DNA from 3 places in the Kitasatospora sp. NPDC036993 genome. Region 2 is predicted to be linked to each of the others. Evidence: riboswitches for the same ligand, from Rfam matches in the RefSeq annotation. Region 2 holds a riboswitch; each other region holds the start of a gene.

Region 1 (10,104 bases), on a different contig from region 2:
AGACGATCCTGGTCGAGCGCAGGGCCGGGTGGGGCTGATCACCCCGGACCGGCCCAAGGCACTGAACGCCCTGAACGCCCGGCTGATGAACGAAGTCGTGGCCGTGGCAACGGAGTTCGACCGTGACCCGGAGACCGGCTGTCTGCTGGTCACCGGCTCGGAGAAGGCCTTCGCGGCCGGCGCCGACATCAAGGAGATGCAGTCGCTCGAATTCGTCGACGCCTACCTCGGCGACTGGTTCGCCGCCTGGGACCGCTTCGGTGCGCTGCGCAAGCCGGTGGTCGCGGCGGTGGCGGGCCACGCGTTGGGCGGCGGCTGCGAGCTGGCGATGCTCTGCGACGTGCTGCTGGCGGCGGACACCGCGAAGTTCGGGCAGCCGGAGATCAAGCTCGCTGACGCGCCGCGCCGCCCCACCCCCGGGGCGGCGCACCGTGTCCCGACAGCCGTCAGCCGTCAGCCGTCAGCCGTCCGACCGGCGCAGCAGGTAGGTGTCCATGATCCAGCCCTTGCGCGCGCGGGCCCGCGCGCGCAGCTCGCGGATCCGCGGAGCGGCCTCGGCAAGCGGCCCGGAGACGAGCACCTCGTCCGGGGTGCCGAGGTAGGCGCCGTAGTGGATCTCCAACCCCGCGGGGTCGACCTCGGTGAAGGCGGCCCGGCCGTCGAGCATCACCACCACGTCGTCCACTCCCTCGGGGAAACCCTCGGCGAGGCGGCGGCCGGTGGTGATCTGCACCGGGCGGCCGACCCGGGTCAGCGTGGTGCGGTGCGCGGCGGCGAGCGCGGAGACGCTGCTGATGCCCGGGATCACCCGGTACTCGAACGACACACCGCCCCGGGCCGACACGTCGTCCACCACGGCGATGACGCTGTCGTAGAGGGCCGGGTCGCCCCAGACCAGGAACGCGCCGCTCTCGCCCTCGCCGAGGTGCTCGGCGACCAGCCGCTCGACCAGATCGGCGCGGCGGACGCGCCAGTCGTCCACCGCGGCCGTGTACGCGGGAGTGGCGCGGTCGCGCTCCGCGTCGGGCACCTCGACCACGCGGTGCCCCGGCCGGCCGTGCTCGGCGAGCATCCGGCGGCGCAGGGTGATGAGGTCCTGCCGCTCCTCGTTCTTGCCGAGGACGAAGAAGACGTCGGTACGGCCGAGGGCCTTGACCGCTTGCAGGGTGAGGTGGTCGGGGTCGCCCGCACCGATGCCGATGACGAAGATCTGCCGCATGGGGACATTCTGCCGTCCGGCCCCGCGCGTGGTCCCCCGGGCCGGGTCAGGCCGGTGGGCGGTGGCTGTGAGCTGCGCCGATGGACGTAAGCTGGCGGGGCAGCTGGTTCGCCCCGTCCGCCAGGCGGGGTGTCGCAAGAGGGAACCCGGTGCGAGTCCGGGACTGCCCCGCAGCGGTGAGTGGGAACGACCGCCGTCATGTGCACCGGCCCGGAAGCGGGCCCGGGAAGCGACGGCCAGTAGGTGCCCGTCCCGGTTCGGCCGGGAGGGCGTGCCCACGAGTCCGAAGACCTGCCGCTGCCCGCGTGCCGTGCCGGCCCGCGGTCCCACCAGGACCCCGAGGGCGGGTCGACGGTGCAGGCGGGACGTGTCCGGACCGCTGCCTGCCCCTTCGCGTGCCCGGGGTGTGCGAAACCGCGAAGGAGAGTTCCGTGAAGCGGAACACCGACCACGATCCCCACGAGCCCGTACGCCGTGGACACCGGCCCGGGCCCGACGGCCCGCGGAGCCGGCACGCCGGGCGTCCGGCCGTGGCCCCGTCCGGTGCCCCGAAGGGCGGGCCGTCGCTGTGACCAGCCCCTCCGCGCTCTCCCGCACCCCGGCCGAGTCCGCGGTGACCCTGGCCCACATCATGAGCGACCACGACACCAACCTCTACGGGACGGTGCACGGCGGCGTGATGATGAAGCTGATCGACGACGCGGCCGCCGCCGCCGCGGGCCGGCACGCCGGTGTCACCGCGGTCACCGTCTCGGTCGAGGAGATGTCGTTCCTCGCGCCCGTCCGGGCCGGAGACCTCCTCACCGTCCGGGCCCGGGTCGACCACGTCGGACGGACGTCGATGGACGTGTCGGTGGCGGTGACCTCGGAGCGGTGGAACCTCACCGGGCCCGTCACCAGGGTGGCGACGGCGCACCTGGTGTTCGTGGCGGTCGACGCCGAGGGCCGGCCCCACCGGGTCCCGGAGCTGCTCCTGGAGAGCGCCGCCGACCGGCAGCGCGGCCGGGTGGCACGGGAGCGGCGGGCCCGCAGGACCGAGCCGGAGCTGGAGCCCGCCGAGTAGCGGCCCGCGACGACGTCCCACCATGCGGACGCCTTTCGAGATTTCCGCCTCGGCGCCGCCGGTTTGCCCCTAAGCTGACGGAGCAGCTGGTTCGCCCTGTCCGCCAGGCAGGCGCGTCGCAAGAGGGAACCCGGTGACGCCTTTCGACTGGCCAGTCCGGGACTGCCCCGCAGCGGTGAGTGGGAACGACCGCCGTCATACGCACTGGGCCCGGGAACGGGTCTGGGAAGCGACGGCCAGTAGGTGTCCGCCCTGGTGAGGCCGGGGAGGGCGCGCCCACGAGTCCGAAGACCTGCCACTGCCCGTGCGCGACCGTTCGCGTGCGGCCATCCGGTGACCTCGTGGGCGGGTCGGCGACCATACCTGGCGGGGCCGTGCGCGTGCACGGGTATCCGTCCGGTTCGTCATCCCTTCGCGTCCTCGTGCCGTCACCGGGCACTTGAGGAATCAGGCTCGCGAAGGAGAGTCCCTTGACCACGAAGTCCGCAGCCGCGGCGAGCGTCGCCACCGTGCACGGCTACCCCCGCCAGGGCCGCAACCGTGAACTGAAGAAGGCGATCGAGGGGTACTGGAAGGGCGCCGTCCCGGCGGAGGCGCTGCTGGCGACCGCCGCCGACCTGCGCCGGACGAACTGGGCGCAGCTCGCCGAGGCCGGGATCGAGGAGGTCCCGACCGGCGACTTCTCGCTCTACGACCACGTGCTGGACACCACCGTGGCCGTCGGCGCGATCCCGCTCCGGCACCGGGAGGCGGTGGACGCCGACGCGCTGGCCGGGTACTTCGCGATGGCGCGCGGCACCCAGGACGTCGCGCCGCTGGAGATGACGAAGTGGTTCGACACCAACTACCACTACCTGGTCCCCGAGTTGGGGCCGGACACGGTGTTCGCCGCCGACCCGGCGAAGGCGGTCGGCGAGCTGCGGGAGGCGCTGGCGCTGGGCCACACCGCGCGGCCGGTGCTGGTCGGCCCGGTGACGTACCTGCTGCTGGCGAAGCCGGCGCCGGGAGTGGCCGAGGACTTCCAGCCGATCACGCTGCTGGACCGGCTGCTGCCGGTCTACGCCGAGCTGCTCGCGGCGCTCAGGGCCGCGGGGGCCGGCTGGGTGCAGCTGGACGAGCCCGCGCTCGTCCAGGACCGCACCCCGGCCGAACTCAACGCCGCCGCCCGCGCCTACCGCGAGCTCGGTGCCCTCACCGAGCGGCCCAAGCTGCTGGTCGCGAGCTACTTCGACCGGCTCGGTGAGGCGCTGCCGGTGCTGGCGAAGGCACCGGTCGAGGGCCTGGCGCTGGACTTCACCGGCCCGGCCGCCGCGAACCTGGACGACCTCGCCGCGGTCGGCGGACTGCCCGGCAAGCGGCTGGTGGCGGGGGTGATCGACGGGCGCAACATCTGGATCAACGACCTGGAGAAGTCGCTGGCGACCCTGGCGACCCTGCTGGGCCTCGCCGGCACGGTCGACGTGGCGCCGTCCTGCTCGCTGCTGCACGTGCCGGTCGACGCCGCCGCGGAGCGCGACATCGACCCGCAGATCGCCCGCTGGCTGGCCTTCGCCCGGCAGAAGGCCGGCGAGGCGGCGCTGCTCGCCCGGGGCCTGCGCGAGGGCACCGGCGCGGTGACGGCCGACCTGGCCGCCAACCGCGCCGACCTGGCCTCCCGGGCCGGCTCGCCGATCACCCGCGACCCGGCGGTGCGCGCCCGCGCCGCCGCCGTCACCGCCGAGGACGCCCGCCGGGCCCAGCCCTACCCCGTCCGGGCCGAGGCCCAGCGGGCCCGGCTGGGCCTGCCGCTGCTGCCGACCACCACCATCGGCTCCTTCCCGCAGACCACCGAACTGCGCACCGCCCGCGCCGACCTGACGGCCGGACGGATCGACGCGGCGGCCTACCGGGAGCGGATGGAGGCCGAGGTCCGCGAGGTCATCGCGTACCAGGAGAAGGCCGGCCTGGACGTCCTGGTGCACGGTGAGCCCGAGCGCAACGACATGGTCCAGTACTTCGCCGAGCAGCTCACCGGCTACCTCGCCACCCGGCACGGCTGGGTGCAGTCGTACGGCACCCGGTACGTGCGGCCGCCGGTGCTGGCCGGCGACATCTCCCGCCCCCACCCGATGACCACGGAGTGGTTCCGCTACGCCCAGGGACTCACCGAGCGCCCGGTCAAGGGCATGCTCACCGGCCCGGTCACCATGCTCGCCTGGTCCTTCGTCCGCGACGACCAGCCGCTCGCCGACACCGCCCGGCAGGTCGCCCTCGCGCTGCGCGACGAGGTGACCGACCTGGAGGCGGCGGGCGCGGCCGTCGTCCAGGTCGACGAGCCGGCCCTGCGCGAGACCCTCCCGCTGCGGGCCGCGGCCCGCCCGGCCTACCTGGACTGGGCCACCGAGGCCTTCCGGCTGGCCACGTCGGGGGTGCGGGCCGAGACCCAGATCCACACCCACATGTGCTACGCCGAGTTCGGCGCCATCATGACCGCGATCGACGAACTCGACGCGGACGTCATCTCGTTGGAGGCCGCCCGCTCGCACATGGAGGTGGCCGGCGAACTGGCCGGGGCGGGCTACCCGCGCGAGGTCGGTCCGGGCGTGTGGGACATCCACTCCCCGCGCGTCCCCGGCACCGGGGAGGCCGTCTCGCTGCTGCGCGCGGGCCTGGCCGCGATCCCGGCGGAGCGGCTCTGGGTCAACCCGGACTGCGGGCTGAAGACCCGCGGCTGGCCGGAGACCCGGGCCTCGCTGGAGAGCCTGGTCGGCGCCGCCCGCCTGCTGCGCGAGGAACTCGCAGGCTGACGGTGACCGGGGCGGGTACGGCGACCCCGTCGTAGCCGCCCCGGCACCTCGTGCCCCGGAGGCCCGGGCCGAGCTCAGCCGGACTCGGGCAGCCCGAGGTTCTGGTAGATCTCCGTCGTGACCGTGGAGAAGTTCATGGTCATGAAATGCAGGCCGGGGACCCCTTCGGCCAGCAGGCGCCGGCACATGCCGGTCGCGTACTCGATGCCGATCGAGCGGACCGCCCGCGGGTCGTCCCGGTGCTTTAGCATGCGCTCGGAGAATTCCCGGGGAATGGCCGCGGTGGACAGGTCGGGGATCCGCCGGAGTGACCGGATGGTGGTCACCGGCATGATCTCCGGAATGATCGGAACGGTGCACCCGGAGGATTCCAGCCGGTCCCGGAAACGGAGGTAACTGTCCGTCTCGAAGAACATCTGGGTGATCGCGTAGTCCGCTCCGGCCCGGCATTTGGCGATGAAATGCCCGATCTCGGAATCCCAGTCGGGAGACCGCGGGTGCATTTCCGGGAACGCGGCCACGCCGACACAGAATTCCCCGGACTCCTTGATCAGCCGCACCAGGTCGGCCGCGTACTCCACCCCGTCCGGGTGGCGGTCCCAGCGGCCCAGCGGGTCGCCCGGCGGGTCGCCGCGCAGCGCCAGGATGTTGCGGACGCCCTGGTCGGCGTAGTGCCCGAGGATGTTCCGAAGCTCGGCGACGCTGTGGCCGACGGCGGTCAGGTGGGCGGCCGGGGTGAGGGTGGTCTCCTGGGCGATGCGGCCGGTGACGTTGACCGTCCGCTCCCGGGTCGACCCGCCGGCACCGTAGGTCACCGAGACGAAGGTGGGGGACAGGGCTTCGAGTCGCCGGATCGCATTCCACAGGCCGGCTTCCGCTTCGGGGCTCCTGGGCGGCATGAACTCGAACGAGTAGGAACGCCTGCCGGTCGCGAGGAGTTCGCGGATGGAGGCCGCCCGGTCCGTGCGCGTGGTGGGGATTCCGAGTGTCATGACAGGAGGTTATCCGGATTGGTGCGGACCAATCCCGGAGCGTCCACTCCGTGATACGGATTTCTCCACCGGGGGTGCCCGGGGAAGATCCCGGACGGGACGGCACAATGGGGACATGAAAAGACCTTCGCAGGCATTGCCGGGACTCCCCGGATGGGACCGGTGCGCAGTGATGGGAATCGTGAACGTGACCCCCGACTCGTTCTCGGACGGCGGTCGCTGGCTGGACCCGGGGCGGGCGGTGGACCGGGGGCTGCTGCTGGCGGAGCAGGGCGCCGACATCGTGGACGTGGGCGGGGAGTCGACCAGGCCGGGAGCGACCCGGGTGTCCGAGGAGGAGGAGCTGCGCCGGGTGCTGCCGGTGGTGCGCTCTCTCGCCGGCGAGGGCGTCCTGGTCAGCATCGACACCATGCGGGCCCGGGTCGCCGAGGCGGCGGTGGAGGCCGGCGCGCGGATCGTCAACGACGTCAGCGGAGGCCGGGCCGATCCGGGCATGGCCCGCGCCGTGGCCAGGACCGGGGTGCCCTTCGTCGTCATGCACTGGCGCGGGCAGTCCGCGGGCATGGACGGACTGGCCGACTACACCGACGTGGTGGCCGAGGTGATCGGCGAGGTGGCCCGGCAGATGGACGCGGTGGTGTCCGCCGGGGTCGACCCGTCGCAGGTCATCGTGGACCCGGGCCTCGGCTTCGCCAAGAGCAGGCGGGACGACTGGGCGCTGCTGGCCTCGCTGGACGCGTGGAGCGCGCTGGGACGCCCGCTGCTGGTGGCGGCCTCGCGCAAGCGCTTCCTGGGCGAGCTGCTGGCCGACCCGGACACGGGCGAGGCCCGCCCGGCCAGGGAACGCGACGCGGCCACCGCGGCGGCCAGCGTCCTGGCCGCCGCCCAGGGGGCGTGGGCGGTACGGGTGCACGAGGTCCGCGACACGGCCGACGCCGTCCGGGTCGAGGCGGCGCTGCGGCGCCGCGGACCCGCCGCGCCCCGGACGGCGCCGACGGCGGAGGCACTGACGGCGGGGGCGCGGGCGTGAACCGCGCCCCCGGCGGACGCGCCTGGCTCCTACTCCGGCCCGTCCTGCACGATGGACGCTGCCGACGACACCGACCGACGACACTGGGACTTCCGGATGGACCACCCGACCGACGACACCCGCCTGCCCGCTCCGCGCGGCGGCACCGACCCCTACGGCCCCTGCGTGCTCCTCAAGCACGGCGAGGTCGCCCTCAAGGGGCGCAACCGGCGCCTGTTCGTGAACCGCCTGGAGGAGAACCTGCGGGCGGCGCTGCGCGGGGTGGGCGGCTCGACCTGGATCCGGACCCCGCACAGCCTCACCGTGCTCGGCGGGCAGGTGCCCGTGGAGACCCTGGTGGCCAGGGCGCGTACCGTGATCGGCTTCAGCTCCGTGGAACCGGCGCTGCGCGTGCCCAGCACGATGGAGTCGATCGAGGCCAACGGGCTGGAGGTGCTGCGTACCGCGTGCGCCGGGCGGGCCGCCACCGGCTTCGCCGTGCGCGTCAAACGGCGCGACAAGACCTTCCCGCTGACCTCCTCCCAGCTGGAGCGGGAACTCGGGGGCCGTCTGCAGCCCCGGGTGGCCGGCCTGCGGGTGGACCTGACCGCGCCCGACGTCACCCTGTCCGTGGAGATCGACCGCCGCGAGACCTACCTGTCCGCCGAGCGGCACCCCGGGCTGAGCGGGCTGCCGGTGGGTTCCAGCGGCCGGGCCCTGGTCCTGCTGTCCGGCGGCTACGACTCGCCGGTGGCCGCGCACCGGGCCATGCGGCGCGGCCTGGCCTGTGACTTCGTGCACTTCAGCGGCGCGCCCTACACCAACCCGGCGTCCGTCTACAAGGCGTACGCCCTGGCCCGGGAGCTCAACCGGTACCAGCCGCCCGGCGCCCTGCACGTCATCGCCCTCGGCAAGGCCCAGAAGCAGCTGGCCGTCGCGGGCGCCGGGCGGCTCCAGGTGGTCGCCCAGCGCCGGCTGATGGTGCGGACGGCCTCCGCGCTGGCCGCCGCCACCGGGGCGCAGGCCCTGGTGACCGGCGACAGCCTGGGGCAGGTGGCGAGCCAGACCCTGGCCAACATGGTCGCGGTGGACCAGGCGGCCACCCTGCCGGTGCTGCGCCCGCTGGTCGGCTGGGAGAAGCAGGAGATCATCGACCAGGCCAGGGCACTCGGCACGGCCGACATCTCCGTCCTGCCGGACGAGGACTGCTGCAGCCTGCTCGCCCCGCCCCAGGTCACCACCGGGGCGCGGATCGGCGACCTGAAGGCGGTGGAGAAGCGCCTCGACCTGGACGAGCTGGTCGAGGCGCTGCTGGAGAACGTCCAGGTGTCGCGGCCCGGGCAGGAGGAGGAGCCGGCACCGGCCCGCACCCTCCCGTCCTGACCGGACGGTCGTGCCGGGGCGGCCACCCCGATCGGCCTCGGCTGCCGGACCTGCGAGCGGACGGGCCGCGTCCGGCGGGCCCGGCCGCCGGCGGCGGGGGAGCGGCCGGCGGCCGACCCGGACCGGAGGAGCAGGGTGCCGTACCCGATGGAGGGGAAGTGGTCGTGAACGACGGCGGAGTGCGGGTGGGACGGGCGGCGCGGACCGAGGACGGCGCCTGTCGGCACCTGCTGGTGTGGCGGGCCGGGCCCGGCTGGCGGATGGTCAGCAGCGCGGTGCTCGGCGGCGGGCTCGCTGATCGCGCCTGGGTGCTCAACGCCCAGGTGCGGCCCGGCTACTCGCGGATGGACCCGGACCGGCACCTGGCCGAACTGGCCGCCGGGCAGGGCCTGGTGGGGCCGGGCGTGGGGCTGATGACGGCGGCCGAAGTGGACGACTGCACCCGGGCCGAGGACGGTGGGGTCACCGCGCTGGTCACCACCGGGATCGGCGTCGCGCTCTGGGCGGCCGACCCGGCCGCGGCACCGGTGGAGTACCGGCCCGGCACGATCAACATCCTGGCCGTGGTGCCGGCGGCGGTCGCGGACGGCGGTCTGGTCAACCTGCTGGCCACCGCGACCGAGGCCAAGGTCCAGGCGCTGCTGGACGCCGGCTACGACTGCTCCGGCACCCCGTCCGACGCGGTCTGCGTGGCCGTCCGGGCCGCTTCCTCCGAGGGCCCCGCCGACCCCTTCGGCGGCCCGCGCTCGCGGTGGGGCGCCCGGCTGGCCAGGGCGGTGTACCGGGCGGTGCGGGACGGGGCCGAACTCGACCGGGAGCGCCGGGCCCGGGGGGAGCCGGAGTCGCACCCGCTGACGGTGCCCGGCTGCCGCCTCCCGGACGTGCGCGGGCCCCGCGCCTCGGCGGCGGTTCGCTAGCCGACCCAGCCGGCGGTCAGCGTCTGTACGGCCGAGCCGTCGAGGTCGTTGAGCTTCACCCCGGCGAAGGCCCGGGCGGCGTCGGAGGTGAGCAGCCGGAAGGCGGGCCGCTCGGCGGTGAGCAGGCCGAGGATCCGGGCGGCCACGTCCTCGGCCGCCTGGGCGTGGGCGAAGGCGCCGCGGGTGCGGTCCAGGTAGGCGGCGAGGGCCGGTGCGTACGGTCCTGCCTGCTCGGCCGCGTCGTCCGTGACGCCGACGTTGCTGACGAACTCGCTGGCCACCGCGCCCGGTTCGACGACGCTGACGGACACACCGGCCGTGGCCGCGACCGGCGCGAGGGACTCCATGAAGCCCTCGACCGCGAACTTGGCGGCGCAGTACGCCTCGTTGAAGGGCTGGCCGACCACGCCGCCGACGCTGGTCACGGTCAGCAGGCGGCCGCGGCTCGCCCGCAGCAGCGGCAGGGCGGCCTTGGTGACGTGCAGCACCCCGAAGAAGTTGACCTCCATGACGGCGCGGACGTCGGCCACGCTCTCCCGCTCCAGGGTGCCGACGTGGCCGGCCCCGGCGTTGTTGACCAGCGCGTCCAGCCGGTCGACGCCGGCCAGGCAGGCCTCGACCGACGCCGGGTCGGTCACGTCCAGCGCCCGGACGTCGACGGTGACGCCGGCCTGTTCGGCGGCCGCCAGCAGGGGCCCGGACTTCGCGGTGTTCCGCATGGTGGCGATCACCTGC
Region 2 (10,104 bases):
CCTGACCGTGACCACGCTCCAGCCCGGACGGGCCTGCGGCTCGGGGAGGTCGCCCAGCTCCAGCCCGCTCAGCGGGTCGGCGGCGTCGGTACGTGCGGCGTAGGCAGCGAACATGCCCCGGACGATAGCCCCGACGGCCGGGGCCGGGAACCACGCGGACGTGTGACGCGTGTCCCGGCCCCTGGCCGTCGGCCGGATGTGCGGCCGGATCGTCAGATCCGCGCCACGCCCTCCGCCCGGGCGGCCTCGGCGACGGCCTTGGTGACGGCCGGCGCGACCCGCTCGTCGAACGGCGAGGGGATGACCTTCTGCGGCGTCAGCTCGTCGGCCACGACGCCGGCCAGCGCCTTGGCGGCGGCCAGCTTCATGCCCTCGGTGATCCGGGAGGCGCGGACCTGGAGGGCGCCCGCGAAGATGCCGGGGAAGGCCAGCACGTTGTTGATCTGGTTCGGGAAGTCGCTGCGGCCGGTGGCGACCACCGCGGCGTACCTGTGCGCGACCTCGGGGTGGATCTCCGGGGTGGGGTTGGCCATCGCGAAGACGAACGCGCCCTCGGCCATGGTCGCGACGACCTCCTCCGGCACGGTGCCGCCGGAGACGCCGATGAACACGTCGGCGCCGGCCAGCGCGTCGGCCAGCGAGCCCTTGAGGCCGGAGCGGTTGGTCCGCCCGGCGATCTCGGCCTTGACGTCGGTGAGGTCGCCGCGGCCCTCGTACACCACGCCCTTGCGGTCGCAGACGGCCACGTCGCCGATGCCGGCCGCGACCAGCATCTTGGCGATGGCGATGCCGGCCGCGCCGGCGCCGGAGATGACGGCCCGCAGCGAGCCGATCTCACGGCCGGTCACCTTGGCCGCGTTCCACAGGGCGGCGGTGGTGACGATCGCGGTGCCGTGCTGGTCGTCGTGGAAGACCGGGATGTCCAGGGCCTCCTGGAGCCGGCGCTCGATCTCGAAGCAGCGGGGGGCGGAGATGTCCTCCAGGTTGACGCCGCCGAACGAGGGCGCCAGCCGGACCACGGTCTCGACGATCTCGTCGACCCCGGTGCAGGCGAGCGCGATCGGCACCGCGTCCACGCCGCCGAACTGCTTGAACAGGATGGCCTTGCCCTCCATCACGGGCAGCGAGGCCTGCGGGCCGATGTCGCCGAGGCCCAGCACCGCGGTGCCGTCGGTGACCACCGCGACGGTGTTGGACTTCCAGGTGTAGTCGTTGACCAGCTCGGGCTGCTCGGCGATGGCCGTGCAGACCCGCGCGACACCGGGGGTGTAGGCGAGGGACAGGTCGTCCGCGTCGCGCACCGGGACGGTCGCCCGGATCTCCATCTTGCCGCCGCGGTGGAGCGCGAAGACCGCGTCGACCGGATCGTCGGTGTCCTGGGTGCTGCTGTGAATGATCTCCGCTGCCACGATGACCTCTTCGTCATTGATCGGCGAGGACGCACGGGCCGACGGACAGGACGACCCGTCCGGAAACCGGAAACCGGGTACGCCGAAGCGGACCCGGGTGTTCAGGGTCGGGGCGCTGCCGTCGGGCGGCGCCCTCGGATGAGGGTTTTATGGGGTCTGGTGTTGCCCGCGTTGTGCTTCCGGGCCGAGCCTAGGTCGGACGGAGGCATCGCACCTATGCCTTTTCGTCCTCGTCACGCACGGTTCATCGCCGCGCCGTCGCGCTCGGGGGCCCGGAGTCGGAAACACCGGGCTCCGGCGGCGGCGGACGGCGTGAGCGCACGCGTACCCGCAGGAGTGAAACAGATCCGAGGGGAGTCGGAGCCCCGGATACGGAGCCGCGTTGAGGCTTCCGTTCCTGAGCACCCCGAGCCTGTCGGGGCTCGTCGGTCTGGTTCGAGCGTTCGGGGGTCACCCGGTGACGAATTCTGACACACCCGCCGGTGGGCCCGGCAGGCCGGGACCACCGGCGGCGGCATCCGGGGCGCGGGCGGCGGGCCTCCGGGAACGACACCCACCGGTCCGCATACTTATGCGCAGAGTGACAGGGTCACGGAATAAGTCCGAATAGCGGACAGCGTGACCCCTCGTTATCCGATTTTGATCTGGATGAGGGCCACCTGACCGTCATCAGATGGCAGGATTCCCCCCATCTCGGATCGAGCAGGCCCCTGGTCGAGGCGGTTCGGTCAACGTCCACCTCGGCGGAGGGTGGCGGAAGCAGTACCTCGTAAGGCCCCGGGTGGCTCCCGCGCACCCGGGCAACTGCACGACCCGGCCTGCACGTACGACGACGTACGGCACCACGCACCCGTACCCGGACGTCCGGCTCGCTGTTCCGGTGCGCCGCTCCCGCGGCGCGCTCCGCCCGACCTCTCTCCCCCAGGATGGAGATCCCCCTTCATGACCGCCCGTACCAAGCGCAACCGGCTCTTCGCAGCCGGCGTCGTCGCCGCCTCCGTCTCCCTCGTGCTGACCGGTTGCAGCAGCAGCAAGACCGAGAGCGGCGGCGCCCCCAACGCCTCCGCCACCGTCAACGAGGTCAAGGCCGACCCCAAGCTCGCCGCGCTCGTCCCGGACGACGTCAAGACGGCCGGCAAGCTCGTGGTGGGCGCCGACGCGTCGTACGCGCCGGACGAGTTCAAGGACGACAGCGGCAAGGTCATCGGCATGGACGTCGACCTGGCCAACGCCATCGCCGCCAAGCTCGGGCTGAAGGCCGAGGTGCAGGACTCCGGCTTCACCGCGATCATCCCCGGCATCCAGTCGAACAAGTTCCAGCTCGGCATGTCGTCCTTCACGGACAACAAGGAGCGCGAGCAGATCGTCGACATGGTCACCTACTTCAACTCCGGCAGCGCCGTCGCGGTGAAGAAGGGCAACCCGGAGAAGGTCGACCCGAAGGACCTCTGCGGCAAGAAGGTCGCCGTCCAGACCGGCACCACCCAGGCCGACGAGATCAAGGACACCCGCGACCCCGACTGCGCCAAGGCCGGCAAGCCGGGCGTCCAGAACGGCGGCGACAAGTTCGACCTCCAGACGGACGTCACCAACGCCGTGGTCTCCGGGCGCGACCAGGCGCTGATGGCCGACTCCCAGGTCGTCGACTACGCGATCAAGCAGTCCGGCGGCCAGCTGGAGAAGGTCGGCGAGACCTACGGCACGGCCCCCTACGGCGTCGCCCTGGCCAAGGGCTCCAAGCTCACCCCGGCCATCCAGGGCGCCGTCCAGTCGCTGATCGACGACGGCACCTACAAGCAGATCCTCACCAAGTGGGGTGTCGAGGCCGGTGCCATCGAAAAGTCGGCCGTCAACGGCGCCGTCAGCTGACCCTCGTACGCTTCATCTTCTCCCCCGAGGCCACACCGTGAACTCTTTGGACAAGGGGACGGCGCAGAGGGGGCGGCCTGAGATCATCAAGGCCGTCCCGGTCCGCCACCCCGGACGCTGGGCGGGCGCCGTCGTCATCGCCGTGCTCGCGGCCATGCTGCTGAGCGCCGCCTTCACCAACCCCGCCTTCAAGTGGGACATCGTCGGTCAGTACCTGTTCCACGACAGCATCATGCACGGCCTGCTGGTGACGCTGGAACTGACCGTGCTCGCCATGCTCATGGGCGTGGTCGGCGGCATCATCCTCGCGGTGATGCGGCTGTCCCCGAACCCGCTGCTGGCCGGCGTCGCCTGGGTCTACATCTGGATCTTCCGCGGCACCCCGGTCCTGGTGCAGCTGGTGTTCTGGAACTTCCTCGGCCTGATCTGGGCCAAGCTGTCGATCGGCGTCCCGTGGGGGCCGGAGTTCTGGTCCGAGCAGACCAACGTGCTGATCCCGACGTTCGTCGCGGCACTGCTGGGCCTCGGCCTCAACGAGGCCGCCTACATGGCGGAGATCGTCCGCGGCGGCATCCAGTCGGTGGACGAGGGCCAGGCCGAGGCCTCGCACGCGCTCGGCATGAGCCGGTTCCAGACCATGCGCCGGATCGTCCTGCCGCAGGCCATGCGGGTGATCATCCCGCCGACCGGCAACGAGACCATCTCGATGCTCAAGACCACCTCGCTGGTCTCGGTGATCTCCCTGGAGGAGATCTTCCGGGCCGGCCAGGTCATCTACTCCAGGAACTACCAGAACATCCCGCTGCTGATCGTGGTCAGCCTCTGGTACCTGTTCTTCACCTCGGTGCTGACCATCGGTCAGTACTACATCGAGCGCCACTACGCCCGAGGCTCCAACCGCACCCTCCCGCCCACCCCGCTGCAACGGCTGCGGGGACTGTTCGCCGGGAAGCCCGCCCCGAAGACGAGTGCCGACGTCGTTCCCGGCCTCGAGGGAGGTGGTCACGTATGACCGACCTGACCAAGACCCCGGCCGGCGCCGCCGCGTCCGCCGAGCCCATGGTCCGCGCCGAGAACGTGCACAAGTCCTACGGCCTGGTCGAGGTGCTCAAGGGCATCGACCTGGAGGTCAGGAAGGGCGAGGTGTTCTGCCTGATCGGCCCGTCCGGCTCCGGCAAGTCGACCTTCCTGCGGTGCATCAACCACCTGGAGAAGATCAACGGCGGCCGGCTCTGGGTGGACGGCGAGCTGGTCGGCTACCAGCAGAAGGGCGACCGGCTGCACGAGCTCAAGGACCGCGAGGTCGCCCTCAAGCGGCGCGACATCGGCATGGTCTTCCAGCGCTTCAACCTGTTCCCGCACATGACCGCCGTCGAGAACGTCATGGAGGCGCCGGTCCAGGTCAAGGGCGAGAGCAAGGCCGACGCCCGCGAGCGCGGGATGGCCCTGCTGGAGCGGGTCGGCCTCGCCGACAAGGCGCGGAACTACCCCTCGCAGCTCTCCGGCGGCCAGCAGCAGCGCGTCGCGATCGCCCGCGCGCTGGCCATGAAGCCCAAGCTGATGCTCTTCGACGAGCCCACCTCGGCGCTCGACCCGGAGCTGGTCGGCGACGTCCTGGACGTCATGCGCGGCCTCGCCGAGGAGGGCATGACCATGGTGGTCGTCACCCACGAGATGGGTTTCGCCCGCGAGGTCGGCGACGCGCTGGTGTTCATGGACGGCGGCGTGGTGGTCGAGTCCGGCAACCCCCGCGAGGTGCTCACCGACCCGCAGCACGAGCGGACCAGGGCCTTCCTGTCCAAGGTGCTCTGAACCCGTGCCCCAGGCGCCCGGCAGGCCTCCCCTGCCGGGCGCCGACCGTTTTCCGCCCGGGCCGTGGGCCGCAGCCGCCGCCCGGGCCGTAGGGTGGAGTCCCCGCCCGGGTAATAGGCTGGAGGCAGTAAGCCCGTTACCGCATTCTGGAAGGACCCCTGTGGAGCTCGCCGCGTACGCCGATCTCGCCGTTCGGCTGGTGAACACCGAGGAGCCCGAGCGCGGCACCGACGCGCTGACCTCCGTGGAGGCGGTGCGCGGCCTGTTCTCCGACTCCTCGCGGGCCGCCACGCTCGCCGACGAGTCCGACCTGCCCAGGCTCCGGGCCGTGCGGACCCGCCTGCGCGGGGTCTTCGAGGCCGCCGCCGAGGGGGACGAGATCCGCGGCGTCGACCTGCTGAACAGCCTGCTGATGGAGTACCCCGTCAGCCCGCTGATCTCCGGGCACGACTTCCTGGACGACGCCGGGCGGCCGCGCTGGCACCTGCACCTGGCCGACAACTCGCCCACCGCCACCGCGCACTTCAGCGCGGTGGCCTGCATGGGCCTGGCCGTCCACCTGACCGAGCTGGGCGCCGACCGGCTCGGCATCTGCCAGGCCGCGCCCTGCCGCAACGCCTACCTGGACACCTCGACCAACCGCTCCCGCCGCTACTGCTCGGACCGCTGCGCGACCCGCGCCAACGTGGCCGCCTACCGGGCCCGCAAGCGCCAGGAGGCCGCGGCCGGGGCCGGGGCCGGGGCCTAGGGTTCCTCGACCCACACGCCGAACCGGCGGGCCAGGCCCGGCAGCCGGGCCAGCCGGGGGGTGAGCAGCAGCCGCTCCAGCCGGCGGCCCGGCGCCAGCCAGACCGGGTCGGGACGCAGCCGCAGCAGCACCCGGCCGAGCACCAGCTCGTCCGGCACGGCGCCGTAGCTGCGGCTGTCGCTGTCCACCGGACGGTTGTCGGACAGCAGCCACCAGCCCTCGGCCCGGCGCCCGGCGGCCCGCTTCACCACCAGCAGGTCCTGCTGGAACGGGTGCCGGAAGAGCACCACCGCGCCCGGCCGGACCGGCGCGCCGTAGCGGACCAGCAGCCGGTCGCCCTCGCGCAGGGTCGGCACCATGGACGGCCCCGCCACGTCGACCAGCCCCAGCGGCAGCACGCCGCCCCGGCCCCGCCGCCCCGCTCCGGCGCCCTCCGGCCGCGTGCTCCGCGCCACGGCTCCTCCTCCCGCTCGGCCCGCCCCCAGTCTGCCGTACGGGCCGTCACCTGTTCGATGTCCGGATTGGCCCGTTTCCTGGTCCGTCTTTCGCCCTGGGCCCCCCGCCCGATCGCGAAACCGGGAGGACGGAGGGGTAATCTCGGGCGCGGGAAGACGATCTAAGGAAGGACTCCCATGTTCTCTCGTCTGTTTGCACCGCGCGCCACCGCCCACGCCCACTGCGACCTGCCCTGCGGCGTGTACGACCCGGCGCAGGCCCGGATCGAGGCCGAGTCCGTCAAGGCCACCCAGGAGAAGTACCAGGCCAACGAGGACCCGCACTTCCGCGCCCGCGCCGTCATCATCAAGGAGCAGCGCGCCGAGGCCGTCAAGCACCACATCTCGGTGCTGTGGAGCGACTACTTCAAGGCTCCGCACTTCGAGAAGTACCCGCAGCTGCACCAGCTGGTCAACGACACCCTGAAGGCCGCCTCGGCCGCCAAGGCGTCCACCGACCCGGCCACCGGCCAGGCCCTGCTGGACCTGATCGCCGAGGTCGACAAGATCTTCTGGGAGACCAAGCAGGCCTGAGCCTGACGCGTCGCCAGCCGACCGCCCCCGTCCGCACCGCCGGACGGGGGCGGTCGTGCGTTCACGTCCAGCCCTGCCCGGTAAGGGTTGCCTGCCCTGAGTGGCTGTTATGCTGCCAGGGCGTCCGAGGGGGAAGTCCGGTGTGAATCCGGCGCTGACCCGCAACGGTGAGCACGGCCCGTACCCGCCCGTACGGCCGCGCCAGCCCGATCGCCCCCGGCCGCTGACCTCCCGACAACTCGCCGCGGACTGCGAGGGGACCGGCGCCCCGGCACGCCCCGGCACGCGCCCGGCCCGGCGCACCCGCGGCCCGAGGCAAGGCGCACCCGTGAACCGCGCACCCGCAGACCGTGCAGCCGGCCCGCCCACCCGCCGGATACCCGTCGTCCCGCTCGCCGCCGGCCTCGCCGCCGCGCTGCTGCTCTCGCTGGTCTGCGGAGTCGCCCTCGGCTCCTCCGGGCTCGGCCTGCCCCGGGTGCTGCGACTGCTGGGTGCCGGGCTGACGGGCGGCCGGCTGGAGGCGGACGAGGCGGCCGCGTACGCGATCGTCTGGGAGATCCGGCTGCCGCGCACCGTGCTGGCCGCCGTGGTCGGCGCCGGACTCGCCGCCTGCGGGGTCGCCGTCCAGGCCCTGGTGCGCAACGCGCTGGCCGACCCCTTCGTGCTCGGCATCTCCTCCGGCGCGGCCGTCGGCGCCAACGCCGTGCTGCTGTTCGGCGCCTTCGCCTCGCTCGGGGTGTGGGCGATCTCCGCCTCCGCCTTCGGCTCCGCGCTGGCCGCCATGACGCTGGTGTACCTCGCCGCCCGCACCGCGTACGGGCTCACCCCGCTGCGCCTGGTGCTCACCGGCACCGCCCTGTCCTACGGCTTCTCCGCCGCCACCACCCTGATGGTCTTCGCCGCCGACCGCGGCGAGGCCGCCAGGGACGCCATGATGTGGCTGCTCGGCAGCCTCGGCGGCGCCACCTGGGGCAAGGTGCCGATCGCCGCCGTCACCGTGCTGGCCGGCCTCGCCTACCTGGCCTGCGCCGCCGGGCGGCTGGACGCGCTCGCGATGGGCGACGAGACCTCCGCCTCGCTCGGCGTGGACCCGGACCGGCTGCGCCGCGAGCTGTTCGTGGTGACCGCCGCCGTCACCGGCACCGTGGTCGCGGTCAGCGGGGCGATCGGCTTCGTCGGACTGCTGATGCCGCACCTGGCGCGGATGCTGGTCGGCGCCGGGCACCGCCGGGTGCTGGTGATCGCGCCGCTCGCCGGGGCGCTGCTGCTGGTCTGGGTGGACATCGCGTCGCGCACCCTGCTGGCGCCCGCCGAACTGCCCGTCGGGGTGTTCACCGCGGTGCTCGGCGTGCCCGCCTTCCTGATCATGATGCGCCGCCGCGGCCAGGCCTTCGGAGGCACCCGATGACCGACGTGACCACGCCGTCCGAAGCGGCCGGAGCCACCGGCCCGGCCCTGGCCCAGGACCTCGCCGTCGACGCCGTCTCGGTGGAGCTGGCCGGCACCCGGCTGGTCCACGAGGTGAGCCTGGCGGCCGCCGCCGGGCAGGTGGTCGGCCTGGTCGGCCCGAACGGCAGCGGCAAGTCGACCCTGCTGCGCTGCGTCTACCGGGTGCTGAAGCCGGCCGGCGGCGTCGTCCGGCTCGCCGGCGACGACCTGCACGCGCTCACGGCGCGCGAGTCGGCCCGCCGGGTGGCCGCGCTGACCCAGGAGCACTCCGCCGAGTTCGACTTCACGGTGGCCGAGGTGGTGGCCATGGGCCGGCTGCCGCACCGCCGGGGCTTCGGCGCCCCGTCCGACGGGGACGAGGAGCGCTGCGCCGGGGCACTGCGCAAGGTCCGCGCCGGACACCTCGCCGAGCGGGGCTTCCTGAGCCTGTCCGGGGGCGAGAAGCAGCGGGTGCTGTTCGCCCGCGCGCTGGTCCAGGAGCCGCGCCTGCTGGTGCTGGACGAACCCACCAACCACCTCGACGTCGCCCACCAACTGGAGGTGCTGGCGCTCGCCCGCGAGGCCGGACCGACGGTGCTCACCGCGCTGCACGACCTCAACCTGGCGGCGGGCCACTGCGACCTGCTGTACGTGCTGCGGGGCGGCCGGATCGTCGCCTCGGGCCCGCCCCACGAGGTACTCGAACCCGCCCTGCTGGCCGAGGTGTTCGGCGTCCGGGGCACCCCGGTGCGGCACCCGGTGACCGGCGCCCTCCAGCTGCTGTTCGACCGCCTCGCCCCCTCCGACCACTCCGCCTGATCCGCCCCCTCCGAAGGAACCACCGTGCGTACCAAGGCCGTTGCCACCGCCGCCCTGCTCGTCCTCGGACTCACCGCCTGCGGCGCCGAGATCGCCCCGAAGGAGGCCGCAGCCGACTCCGCCCACTACCCGGTGACCGTGCGCAACTGCGGCGACGAGCTCACCTTCGACCGGAAGCCCGCCCGGGTGGTGACCAACGACGTCGGCATCACCGAACTGATGCTCTCGCTCGGCCTCGCCGACCGGATGGCCGGCTACGTGATGCCCGACGACAAGGGGCAGCTCGACAAGGTCGCCTGGAAGGACGGCTACCAGCAGACGAAGTGGCTCTCCAAGCAGCGGATCACCAAGGAGATCGCGCTGGACGCCAAGGCCGACCTGGTCTTCGCCGGCTGGCACTACGGCTTCGACGAGGGCAGCGGCGTGACCCCGCAGGCCTTCAAGGCGCTCGGCGTCGACTCGTACGTGCTCAGCGAGTCCTGCCGCAGCGGCAAGGGCACCGAGCGCGGCGTGATGGACCCGCTGGAGGCGCTCTACACCGACCTGGCCAACCTCGGCGAGATCTTCGACGTCAAGGACCGTGCCGACAAGCTGGTCGCCGGCTTCAAGGCGCAGATCGCCGCCGTCCCGCAGCCGGAGCGCCGCCCGTCCGTCTTCCTGTACGACAGCGGGCAGGACAAGCCGTACACCGCGGGCAAGTTCGCCGCCGCCGACGAGATCATCGCCAAGGCCGGCGGGACCAACATCATGGGCGACCTCGCCGACAGCTGGGTCACGGCCGGCTGGGAGAGCGTGGTGGAGCGCGACCCCGAGGTGATCGTGATCAACGACTACGCGACGCCCGGCGCCGAGGAGAAGCGGAAGTTCCTCACGTCCTTCCCGCCGCTGGCGAACGTCTCCGCGGTGAGGAACGGCCGGATCTTCGTCATGGACTACGTCGACCTGGTGGAGAGCCCGCGCAACCCGGCCGCGATCAGCGCGCTGGCCGAGT
Region 3 (10,104 bases), on a different contig from region 2:
GCTGGAAGGCAGTCGTCGTCGGCTCGTACGAGCGCGGCGACCGTGCGGTCACCGTGCAGCGACTGGCCGAGCTGGCCGAGTTCTACGGCGTCCCGGTCCAGGAGCTGCTGCCCGGCGGCACCCCCGGCGGCGCGGCAGAGCCGCCGCCGCGCCTGGTGCTCGACCTGGAGAGACTGACCCAGGTCCCTTCCGAGAAGGCCGGCCCGCTCCAGCGCTACGCGGCGACCATCCAGAGCCAGCGCGGTGACTACAACGGCAAGGTGCTGTCGATCCGTCAGGACGACCTGCGCACCCTGGCGGTCATCTACGACCAGTCGCCGTCGATCCTCACCGAGCAGCTCATCTCGTGGGGCGTACTGAACCCCGACGCGCGCCGCGCGGTGCGCGAGGAAGACGTGAGCTGAGCCTCGCCGCACCGGCTCCCGCCAGCGGATCCAGGCACGGCCCAGCACGTTTTTCACCTGTGCTGGCAAGCAGAAACGTCACGGCGCGGCTCCCCAGAGCGGGGGCCGCGCCGCGGTGCGTGGCACGGCCGGAGGCGTCAGCAGACCGTGTCCAGGCTGTAGCCGGGCTGCGCCGACACCCCGTCCAGCCGGACCTGCCGGTCCGCGGGCGCCCAGTCCTGCCCGCCGCTCGACCAGGCCCAGGAGGCCGGCAGGTACTCCCCGCAGGAGGCGGCCGAGCCCTGCGAGCCGTGCAGCACCGCGACGCCCGGCAGCTCCAGGGCCAGCCCGGCGCAGAGCACCGCGCAGACCAGCTCCAGGTCCTCGTCGTTGATCCGGACCACGCCGTCCTCCCACTGGAGCACCCGCGCCGCCGCGTTCAGCTGCCCGCCGGGTGCGTCCACCCGCAGGCGCAGCTCGTACACGCCGGCGCCCGCGCCGACCAGCATCCGCCGGAACACCTCGCCCCCGCGCCGGTAGGCGGCGCGCACCCAGGCGGTGTGCTCCTCGTCGGGCGCGGCCGCGCCCCCGTACAGGCCCCCGTCGAGCAGCAGGTCGGTGTGGCAGAGCGTCAGCCCGTTCTCCCGGGCGCGCACCAGGCGCGGCACGAAGTCCCCGGCCAGCTCCTCGCCCTGATAGGCGAGCAGCTGGGTCTGGAGGGCCGGGTTGACCAGGTAGCGGTCCCGCGCGGCGGGCTCGGCCGGGTCCAGCCCGTGCAGCACGCAGAACTCCTCGAAGTCCTGCGGGTGGAACATCCGGGCCCGGACGGTGTCGAACCGCTCCAGCGCCTCGGCCAGCAGGTCGGCGGTGTCGGCCAGGTAGCGCTCGTGGTCGGGGGCGTCGGAGATCCCCCAGGCGCGGGCCCGGGCGAAGTCCGCGGCGTTGGCGAGCACCCCGATGACGAACGCCTGCTCGGCGCCCCCGGCCCGCTGCGGCCCGTGCGGCGCGCGCACCGCGGGCCGCGAACCGCCGGCGGTGCAGTCGGAGTTGCGGCGGGCGCGACCCTTCTGGCTCATGCGCCCACCTCGCTGCGCTCGGCAGAGGCATTCGCCCAGACGCACCTATCGACTGTTCGCTCGCTGCGCTCGCTCACGAGTGGCTCCTGGCTTCAGGGGTGGACGGTCCGCGGCGGTCATGCCGCTGACCGTCTTCCTCCCCATCCGCGCGCGCCGCACACGTACGGCGTGTCACAGGAATGTAACCACCGGTAATGCGGGGGCCGCGGGTCAGGCCGACCGGGGCACCCGGGCCAGCTGGCGGGACTGCGCGACCAGGCGGCCGGACTCGTCCCAGACCTCGGCGTCCTCCTCGAAGTAGCCGCCGGCCAGGTTGCGGGTGGCGTGGGTGACCCGCAGCCAGCCGGGTACCGGCCTGGCGCGCAGGTGGACGGTCAGCTCGACGGTGGGGGCCCAGCCGGGCATGCCCAGGTCGAAGGTGACCGGCGGCAGCGCGTCGGCGACCAGCAGGAGCAGCAGCGGGTCGGGGTCGCGGCCGTCGGCGAGCCGGAACCAGCCCTGGATCCGCCCCTGGCCGGAGGGCTGCCCGAGCGCCCAGCCGACGGTGGCCGGGTCCAGCCGCAGGTCGAACCGCTCCAGCAGGGCGGCCTGGGCGATCAGCTCCCTGGGCGCGTGCTCGACGCCGATGCACTGGTCGGGCGGCGGCAGCCGCGGCGGCTGCGCGCTGGTGCGCACCTCACCGTCGGCGGCGGCGAGGTCGCCGTGGCTGGCCACCACCCGCAGCCGCTCGACGCCGTCCTGGCCGAGTGAGGCGGTACCGGTGGACAGGCCGCGGCCGGAGCGCAGCACCTCGGTGCGGACGGTGGCGGGTCCCGGGGTGGACGCGGACAGGTAGTAACCGCTGATCGACACCGGGTCCGGGTGGGTGCCGTGCTCCAGCGACAGCGCGTGTGCGGCCACCGCGAGCAGCAGTCCGCCGTTCACCCCGCCGCCGATCTGCCAGCCGGCGCCGAGCTCGGCCTCGTAGCGGCCGGCCTCCTCGGGGTGCCTGGTCAGGGCGATGCCCTGGTCGAACTCGCTGCGGATCGCCGTGGTCATGGGGAGAGACCTGCCCTTCACGCGTGCTGACGGACATCAAGTTACCGATGGGTAAGCCCTCACCCTACGCCGCCCGGGTGAAACGCGGAACGGCCGCCGGACCCGTGTTCGGGTCCGGCGGCCGTTCCGAGGTCGTTCCGTGAGGCCGATCCCCGGGGTCGACCCGCGAGGTCGACCCGCGAGGTCGATCCGTCAGCGGCGGATGCTCGGCTTCAGCTCCAGGAAGCGGGCGAGCAGGCCGTTGACGAAGGCCGGGGAGTCGTCCGTGGAGAACTCCTTGGCGATCTCGACGGACTCGTCCAGGACGACGGCGTCCGGGACGCCGTCCTCCCAGATCAGCTCGTACGCACCGAGCCGCAGGACGTTGCGGTCCACGATCGGCATCCGGTCGAGCGTCCAGCCCACCGCGTACTGCTCGATCAGGTCGTCGATGCGACGGGCGTGCTGGACGTACCCCTCGATGAGCTCCATGGTGTACTCACCGACCTGCGGGGTGCCCTCGTCGGGCTTGGGCTCGCGAGCGCGGGCCACCCAGTCGGCGAGGACCCGCTGCGGGTCTACCCCGCGGTGGTCGGCCTCGAAGAGGATCTGGAAGGCCCGGGTACGGGCCTTGCTGCGTGCGGCCGACACGGACTTACTTCACCCGGCCGAGGTAGCTGCCGTCGCGGGTGTCGACCTTGACCTTCTCGCCGGTGGTGACGAAGAGCGGGACGGCGATCTCGGCGCCGGTCTCCAGGGTGGCCGGCTTGGTGCCACCGGTGGAGCGGTCGCCCTGGACGCCCGGCTCGGTCTCGGCGATGACCAGCTCGACGGCGGCCGGGAGCTCGATGTAGAGGACCGAGCCCTCGTTCTGCGCGACGGTGGCCTCGAAGCCCTCGAGCAGGTACTTGGCGGCGTCGCCGACGACGAGCGGCTCGATGGTCAGCTGGTCGTAGGTGCTCATGTCCATGAACACGAAGTTCTCGCCGTCCTTGTACGAGAACTGCATGGTGCGCTTGTCGACGTTGGCGGTCTCGACCTTGGTGCCCGCGTTGAAGGTCTTGTCGACGACCTTGCCGGTCAGGACCTCCTTCAGCTTGGTACGCACGAAGGCCGGGCCCTTGCCGGGCTTGACGTGCTGGAACTCCACGACGGACCAGAGCTTGCCGCCGTCCAGCTTGAGGACCATGCCGTTCTTGAGATCGTTCGTGGAAGCCACGGGCGCACTTACTCCTGGATATAGCTGTCAAGGAACCAAGGTTCGCGTCCTGCCGCCGACGGCCGGAGGGCCGCGGTCACAGGGCGAGGAGCTCCTTGGTGGTGATGGTGAGCAGCTCGGGCCCGCCCTCTTCGAAGGGGCGCACGACGAGCGTGTCCTCGATCCGGACGCCGCCCTTGCCCGGGAGGTGGACCCCTGGGCCGACGGTGACCGGCACGCGGCTGTCCAGTTTACCCATGTCCGACGGACCGAGGCGCGGCGCCTCCCGGATCTCCAGCCCGATGCCGTGGCCCACCGGGTGCGGGGAGGCCTCGGCGTGGCCGGCCGCCTCCAGCACCTGCCGGGCGGCCCGGTCGGGCACGCACTGCTCCACTCCTGGTCCGAGGGCCTCCCGCCCGGCCCGCTGGGCCCGGAAGACCAGCCGGTGCAGCTCCACCTGCCAGGGCGCGGGGGCTGCGCCGATCACGAAGGTACGGGCGGTGGAGACGCCGTAGCCCCGGTACTGGGCGCCCATCACCACGGTCAGGAAGTCGCCCTCCTCCACCCGGCGGTCGGTCGGCTGGTGGGCGGCCTGGCCGGAGTGGCTGCCGGTGCCGACCGAGACCGGGAAGGCGGCCCGGTCGGCGCCGTGGTCGATCATCCGGCGCTCCAGCTCCATCGCCAGGTGCCGCTCGGTGCGGCCGACCAGGATCGACTCCAGCAGCTCGCCGAGCGCCTGGTCGGCGATCTCGGCGGCGATCCGCAGGTCGGCGATCTCGTGCTCGTCCTTGACCACTCGCAGCCCCTCGACCACCCGGCCGAGGTCCACCAGCCGGGCCCCCTCGGCCAGGCCCCCCACCGCCCGGTGCCTGCTGACGGTCAGGTCGTGCTCCTCCACGGCCAGGCCCGACACACCGGACCTGGCGGCGGCGGCCGCGGCGGCCAGCGCGGTGTCCGCTCCGGTCGCCACCGGCATCCGGGCGACGTCCGGGGCGATCAGGTGCTCCCCCGAGTCGTCCGGGGGCAGGTCGTCCGGCAGCGCGAGCAGCGCTCTCTCCCTGGTGAGCAGCAGGGTCGCCCCACAGGGCGCGCAGCCCGTGAGGTACCGCACGTTCGCCGCACGGGTGACCAGGGCCGCATCGGCCCCCGTCGCACTGCAGTGCTCCCTCACCCGTTCCCGCCGCCCCGCGTACGCATCCGCCATGCGTCGAGCCTACGAACCCCCGGCCCGAAGCGCCCGCCGAGCACCCCCGACAGAACCCCCAGTACCCCTTGCGCGCCCCCCGCGCTTCCGTGCCCTCCCCCTCGGGCACGCGCCGGGTTCCCCGCTCCCCCGGGCGTCGGACGCCGGGAATGGGCGGGGCCGGGCCCACGTTGGACGGGGTGGAAATGAATTCCATTTCGGTGCACGGGCTCGGTCCACCGACCGGGACCCGCCGCCCCTGGCCCCAGGAGGACGCCCGATGGCCCGCAGCGAACTGCGCCCGGTGATCAAGCTCCGCTCCACCGCCGGCACCGGCTTCACGTACGTGACCCGCAAGAACCGCCGCAACGACCCGGACCGGATGGTCCTGCGCAAGTTCGACCCGGCCGCCGGCCGGCACGTCGACTTCCGCGAGGAGCGCTGACCCCGCCCACCCGGACGGCGCCTCCCCCCGGCGCGGGGAGGCGCCGTTCCGCGCACGGGTCAGTGCTTCTGTGCCCCCTGGCCGGGCGTCCAGCGCTTCTCGACGTGGGCGAGCTTCCAGTACCCGATCGCGATCGCCCAGACCACCACGAACAGCCCGGCGATGGCGTACCCGACGTTGTCCAGCGAGATCTCGGCGACGAACCCGGTGACCGGGTCGGTCAGGTCCAGCTTCTCGTGCAGCACCCCGACCAGCTCGATGGTGCCGATGATGAAGGCCACCGCGATCGACAGACCCGTGATGGTCAGGTTGTAGTACACCTTCCGCACCGGGTTGGCGAAGGCCCACTGGTACGCGAAGTTCATGAACGTCCCGTCCAGGGTGTCGAACAGGCTCATCCCGGCCGCGAACAGCAGCGGCAGGCAGACGATCGCGTACCAGGGCAGCCCGGAGGCCGCGCCCGAGCCGGCCATCACCATCAGGGTGACCTCGGTCGCGGTGTCGAAGCCCAGGCCCAGCACCATGCCGACCGGGAACATCTGGCCCGGCCTGGTGATCGAACGGGTCGCCCGGTTCAGCACCCGGGCCATGAAGCCGCGCGAGTCGAGGTGGGCCTCCAGCTCCTTCTCGTCGTACTGCCCGGCGCGCATCGAACGGAACACCTTGAGGATGCCGAGCAGCGCCGCCAGGTTGAGCGCGCCGATCAGGTAGAGGAACACGCCGGAGGTGGTGGTGCCGACCACGCCGAGCCACTTGTGGGTGGCCGACTCGTCGTCCATCAGGGTGTTCGCCAGCTGCGCGCCGCCCGCCACCAGGGCGGCCATCAGCACCACCATCGAGGAGTGCCCGAGGGCGAACCAGAAGCCCACCGAGACGGGGCGCTTGCCGTCCGCCATCAGCTTGCGGGTGGTGTTGTCGATCACCGCGATGTGGTCGGCGTCGAAGGCGTGCCGCATCCCGAGGGTGTAGGCGGTGACGCCCAGGCCCACCCCGAAGACCTGGGTGCCGACCTCGTACTTCTCGGGCGCGACCAGGAAGAGGAGCGTCCCGAAGGCCACCACGTGCATGGCCAGGATCACCCCCATCAGCCCGGCCGTACGGATGGTGTCCTCGCGCCGCCACTGGAAGCTGGGCAGCACCGAGGGCGCCGGATTCGCCCCGGCGGCAACGGTTTCGGGCAGGGTCATCTGCGGATCACGCTCCAGCACCTCGTGGAAAACCTCGTGAGATGCCGTGGCCGGTCTCCTGGCTTACGGGACGCCCGTACCCGCCTTCCCAGGTGCGCGGGGCACCCAGTGGCTCCATGGGTACGGACGACGCTCCTCCGCGGGCGGAGGAACGACCCGATCACAGTGGCGAGGGCCGCTCCGGACTGGGGACCCCTGAGGGTCCGTCACCGGTCTTCCCGAGCACCACGGCGGGCTACACCGTAGGGGCCCCGCCCGACCCGTGCAAGGCTGCGCACGTGCGCAGGTGTCCAGGATCACAGACCCTTGCCTGCGAGAATGCCGGCATGCATCTCGTACCTGCCGACCGCGTGGGCCACCGCACCATCGACGGGCACCGGGTCTGCGAGGCCATCGCCGCGATCGGCGATCCCGCGCACGTCCGGACCTGGGCCGAGCGCTTCTCGCTGCTCGCCGACCCCGGACGCCTCGCCCTGCTGCTCGCCCTCCACCGGGCCGGCCCGCTCGCCGTGACGGACCTGGCGGTCGCCACCGGCATGCGCGACCCCGCCGTCTCCCAGGCCCTGCGCCTGCTCCGCACCGCCGGGGTGGTCACCGGCGACCGGGACGGACGAGTGGTGCGCTACCGGCTCGTGGACGAGGCCATGCGCCCCCTCCTCGACGAGTGCGCCGCCGCCGAGCACCACGAGCCCAGCGCGGCGGCGGGCTGACCCCCACTCGGAAACCGTGCCGCGGCGGAGCCGGATGAGTACGATCATGGTGTGCCGTCCCACCCCCACGCCTGGCCCGCCGACCGCTGGAGCACCCGACCGGTCAGGGCCCGCGTGCTGGCGGTCGCCCGCACCCTCACCTCGGCCACCCGGGTCCTGGACGTCCTCACCCTGCTGAGCCCGGACGGCATCGAGCGGTACTTCACCGTCAACCCCGGCTCCGCCTTCGCCGACCGCGCCCTGGACGACTACCTGCGCGGCCTGCCCGGCTTCACCGTGCTGGACTGGGAGGACGCCGTCCGGCACCGCTTCGACCTGGCCGTCGCCTGCGCCGTCCACTCCTCCATGCACCGCCTGGACGCCCGCCTCGTCGTCCTCCCGCACGGCGTCGGCTACAACCGCCTGGTCACCGAGTCCACCGGCGACACGGTCACCGCCGCCGGCCTGTCCCGCAACGAACTCACCCACCGCGGACGGGTGTTCGTGGACGTCCTCGGCCTCTCCCACCCCGAGCAGCTGGACCGGCTTCGGGTCTCCTGCCCCGAGGCGCTGGACGTCGCCCGGGTCGTCGGCGACCCGTGCTTCGACCGGATGCTCACCAGCCGGCGCTCCCGCGACGGCTACCGCGCCGCGCTCGGCGCCACCGGCGGCCGACGGCTCGTCGTCGTCAGCTCCACCTGGAGCGGGCACTCGTTGCTCGGCCGCCACCCCGACCTCCCCCAGCGGCTGGTCCGCCGGCTGCCCGCCGACGAGTACACCGTGGCCGTCGTCCTGCACCCCAACGTCTGGAGCCGCCACGACCCCGAGGCGCTGCTCGACGACGCCCGCCGGATGGGCCTGCGCCTGATCCCGCCCCACCAGGGCTGGCAGGCCGCACTCGTCGCCGCCGACTGCGTGATCGGCGACCACGGCTCGGTCACCGTCTACGGCGCCGCCCTGGAACACCACACCGTGCTCGTCGCCACCGGCGCCGCCGAACTCGACCCGCACTCCCCCGGCTACGCCTTCGGCCAGGCCGCGCCCGTCCTCGACCCGGACGGGGACCTCGCCGCCCAGCTCGAACTCGCCCTGGCCCGGGGCCCGGCCGACCTCAGCGGCGTCACCGGCCGCTCGCTCGCCCACCAGGGCGAATCCGCCCACCTGCTGCGCCCGCTGCTCTACTCCTTCCTGGACGGACTCGACGAACCCGCGGACGAACCGGCCGTACCGCCCTACCCCAGGCCCGTTCCGCGCCCCGCGACCGCCGAGGGGCCCACCGCGTACGACGTCGAGGGAGTGAGCGAGGGCACCGAGGTCAGCCTCCGGCGCTACCCCTTCGACCCGCGCGACCACACCCCGCGCGGCTTCCACGCCCTCACCGACGACCACCCCGGCGACGCCCTGCGCCACACCGCCGAGGTGCTCGCCCGCACCGAGGCCCACGCCGAACGCCCCGCCACCCGCTGGCTCGCCGACACCGCCGCCGAACTGCCCGGCCTCGCCGTCGCGGTGGCCGCCCTCGGCCCGGCCCGCCATCTGCTGCGGCTGCGCGGCGGCCCGCTGCTGGAGGCCCGCGCCGAACCGGACTGGGGCCGCCCCGACCCCGGCATCGACCCGCTGCTGCTCGGCTCCGCCGTCGCCTCCTGGCTCGCCGACGGCGGCGACCCGGCCGGCCTCCCCGACCACGGACTCACCGTCCGCACCGGCGGCCACCGTACCCGGGTGTCCTTCAGTACCGGCCCGTAGGCTCCTAGGACGGGCCCTGACCGGCCAGTTCCCGCAGCCGTTCGCGGCTGCGCTCCGCCAGTTCCACGTCGCCCCGCTCCTCGGCGAGGCCGAGCAGCAGGGTGTGCGCCTGCGCCTCCTTGGCGTACTGGCTCCGCTCCCTGGCCTGCCGGGCGCAGTCGTCCGCCTGGGCGACGGCGAGGTCCAGCTGCCCGAGCGCCCGGTGGGCCCGGGCGCGGACCAGCGGCAGCTTCATCAGCATGTCCTCGTCCCGCGTCCGCCCCGCCTGGGCGGTGGCCCCGGCCAGCAGGGCCAGCGCCTCCCCGGGACGGCCGTCGGCGATCAGCGCCTGCGCCACGTTGTAGCTCTGGACGATCTCGCCGTGGTCGTCGCCCCGGTTCGCCGCCAGGGCCAGGGTGAACCGCTCCACCGCGTCGGCCGGGCGCCCGTCGGCCAGGCAGAGCAGACCGTCCGTCTCGTAGAGCACCCCCACCACCTGACGGTCGGTCACCAGCGGGACCAGCTCCGTGGCGAGCGCCAACTGCTCGGCGGCGAGCCGGTGCTCCCCGCGCTCGAAGTGGGCCCTGGCGAGCTGGTTGCGCATCCGGACCACGGCGGCCGGCCGGTTGTCCCACTGGGCCGACTCGATGCCGAGCCGGTGGGCGGCGATCCAGTCCTGGTAGAGCTTCCGGCCGTGGTAGAGCGGCCAGAGCGACTCGCAGAGCCGCCACACCTCGCCGTGCCGGCCCTGCTCGGCCGCCGCCTCCACCACGGCGCGGAAGTTGGCGCGTTCGGCGTACAGCCACTCCAGGGCCGCGGTCCCGGACGGGAAGCGGGGCAGGTCGTCACCGCTCGGCTCCTGGAGGCGCAGCCGCTTCCCTGCCATCGCCCGGTCGGCCGCCGACGCCCGGCCGCGGTAGTACGCGACGACTCCGGCGAGCAGCCCCTCGCGGTCGGGCAGTTCCCGCGCCCGGCCGTAGGCGTGCGTCCGCACCACGTCATGGGCCCGGAAGCGGTCCTCGCCGTCGTCGTCCAGCACTTCGTCCAGCAGGTGGACGCCGCGCAGCTCCCCGATCGCCCGTTCGGCCCGCCGGACGCCGACCGCCCGCGCCAGTCCGGCGGACACGAAGGGGCCCGGGTGCACGCCGATCAGGTGGTAGAGCGCCCGGCCCTCCGGCGACAGCCGTTCGTAGACCAGGTC

What was found. Region 2 has a riboswitch for cobalamin ahead of ACZ7C5_RS15400 (FecCD family ABC transporter permease). Riboswitches for the same ligand answer to the same signal wherever they lie in the genome.
Region 1: another riboswitch for cobalamin. It lies ahead of metE (5-methyltetrahydropteroyltriglutamate--homocysteine S-methyltransferase); the one in region 2 lies ahead of ACZ7C5_RS15400 (FecCD family ABC transporter permease).
Region 3: another riboswitch for cobalamin. It lies ahead of nicT (Nickel transporter NicT); the one in region 2 lies ahead of ACZ7C5_RS15400 (FecCD family ABC transporter permease).

The regions. Positions count from the first base shown of each region.
Region 1 covers NZ_JBVJRP010000031.1:39,672-49,775, forward strand. The annotation lists partial or broken gene ACZ7C5_RS36790 (enoyl-CoA hydratase-related protein) at 1-454, shown strand, start outside; gene cobF (precorrin-6A synthase (deacetylating)) at 461-1,219, opposite strand; cobalamin riboswitch at 1,307-1,531, shown strand; gene ACZ7C5_RS36800 (acyl-CoA thioesterase) at 1,788-2,282, shown strand; cobalamin riboswitch at 2,352-2,596, shown strand; gene metE (5-methyltetrahydropteroyltriglutamate--homocysteine S-methyltransferase) at 2,753-5,068, shown strand; gene metF (methylenetetrahydrofolate reductase [NAD(P)H]) at 5,143-6,060, opposite strand; gene folP (dihydropteroate synthase) at 6,176-7,090, shown strand; gene thiI (tRNA uracil 4-sulfurtransferase ThiI) at 7,187-8,452, shown strand; partial or broken gene ACZ7C5_RS36825 (short-chain fatty acyl-CoA regulator family protein) at 8,471-8,620, shown strand; gene ACZ7C5_RS36830 (adenosylcobinamide amidohydrolase) at 8,617-9,369, shown strand; gene ACZ7C5_RS36835 (SDR family oxidoreductase) at 9,366-10,104, opposite strand, start outside.
Region 2 covers NZ_JBVJRP010000006.1:323,530-333,633, reverse strand. The annotation lists gene ACZ7C5_RS15440 (zinc-binding dehydrogenase) at 1-114, opposite strand, end outside; gene ACZ7C5_RS15435 (NAD(P)-dependent malic enzyme) at 213-1,409, opposite strand; gene ACZ7C5_RS15430 (ABC transporter substrate-binding protein) at 2,352-3,278, shown strand; gene ACZ7C5_RS15425 (amino acid ABC transporter permease) at 3,316-4,290, shown strand; gene ACZ7C5_RS15420 (amino acid ABC transporter ATP-binding protein) at 4,287-5,090, shown strand; gene ACZ7C5_RS15415 (CGNR zinc finger domain-containing protein) at 5,251-5,838, shown strand; gene sodX (nickel-type superoxide dismutase maturation protease) at 5,835-6,293, opposite strand; gene sodN (superoxide dismutase, Ni) at 6,471-6,866, shown strand; cobalamin riboswitch at 6,934-7,072, shown strand; gene ACZ7C5_RS15400 (FecCD family ABC transporter permease) at 7,195-8,274, shown strand; gene ACZ7C5_RS15395 (ABC transporter ATP-binding protein) at 8,271-9,113, shown strand; gene ACZ7C5_RS15390 (ABC transporter substrate-binding protein) at 9,138-10,104, shown strand, end outside.
Region 3 covers NZ_JBVJRP010000003.1:391,064-401,167, forward strand. The annotation lists gene bldD (transcriptional regulator BldD) at 1-404, shown strand, start outside; gene ACZ7C5_RS07995 (hypothetical protein) at 542-1,459, opposite strand; gene ACZ7C5_RS08000 (thioesterase family protein) at 1,670-2,497, opposite strand; gene nusB (transcription antitermination factor NusB) at 2,690-3,127, opposite strand; gene efp (elongation factor P) at 3,132-3,695, opposite strand; gene ACZ7C5_RS08015 (M24 family metallopeptidase) at 3,772-4,878, opposite strand; gene rpmG (50S ribosomal protein L33) at 5,138-5,302, shown strand; gene nicT (Nickel transporter NicT) at 5,362-6,489, opposite strand; cobalamin riboswitch at 6,521-6,734, opposite strand; gene ACZ7C5_RS08030 (ArsR/SmtB family transcription factor) at 6,816-7,199, shown strand; gene ACZ7C5_RS08035 (hypothetical protein) at 7,251-8,924, shown strand; gene ACZ7C5_RS08040 (AAA family ATPase) at 8,929-10,104, opposite strand, start outside.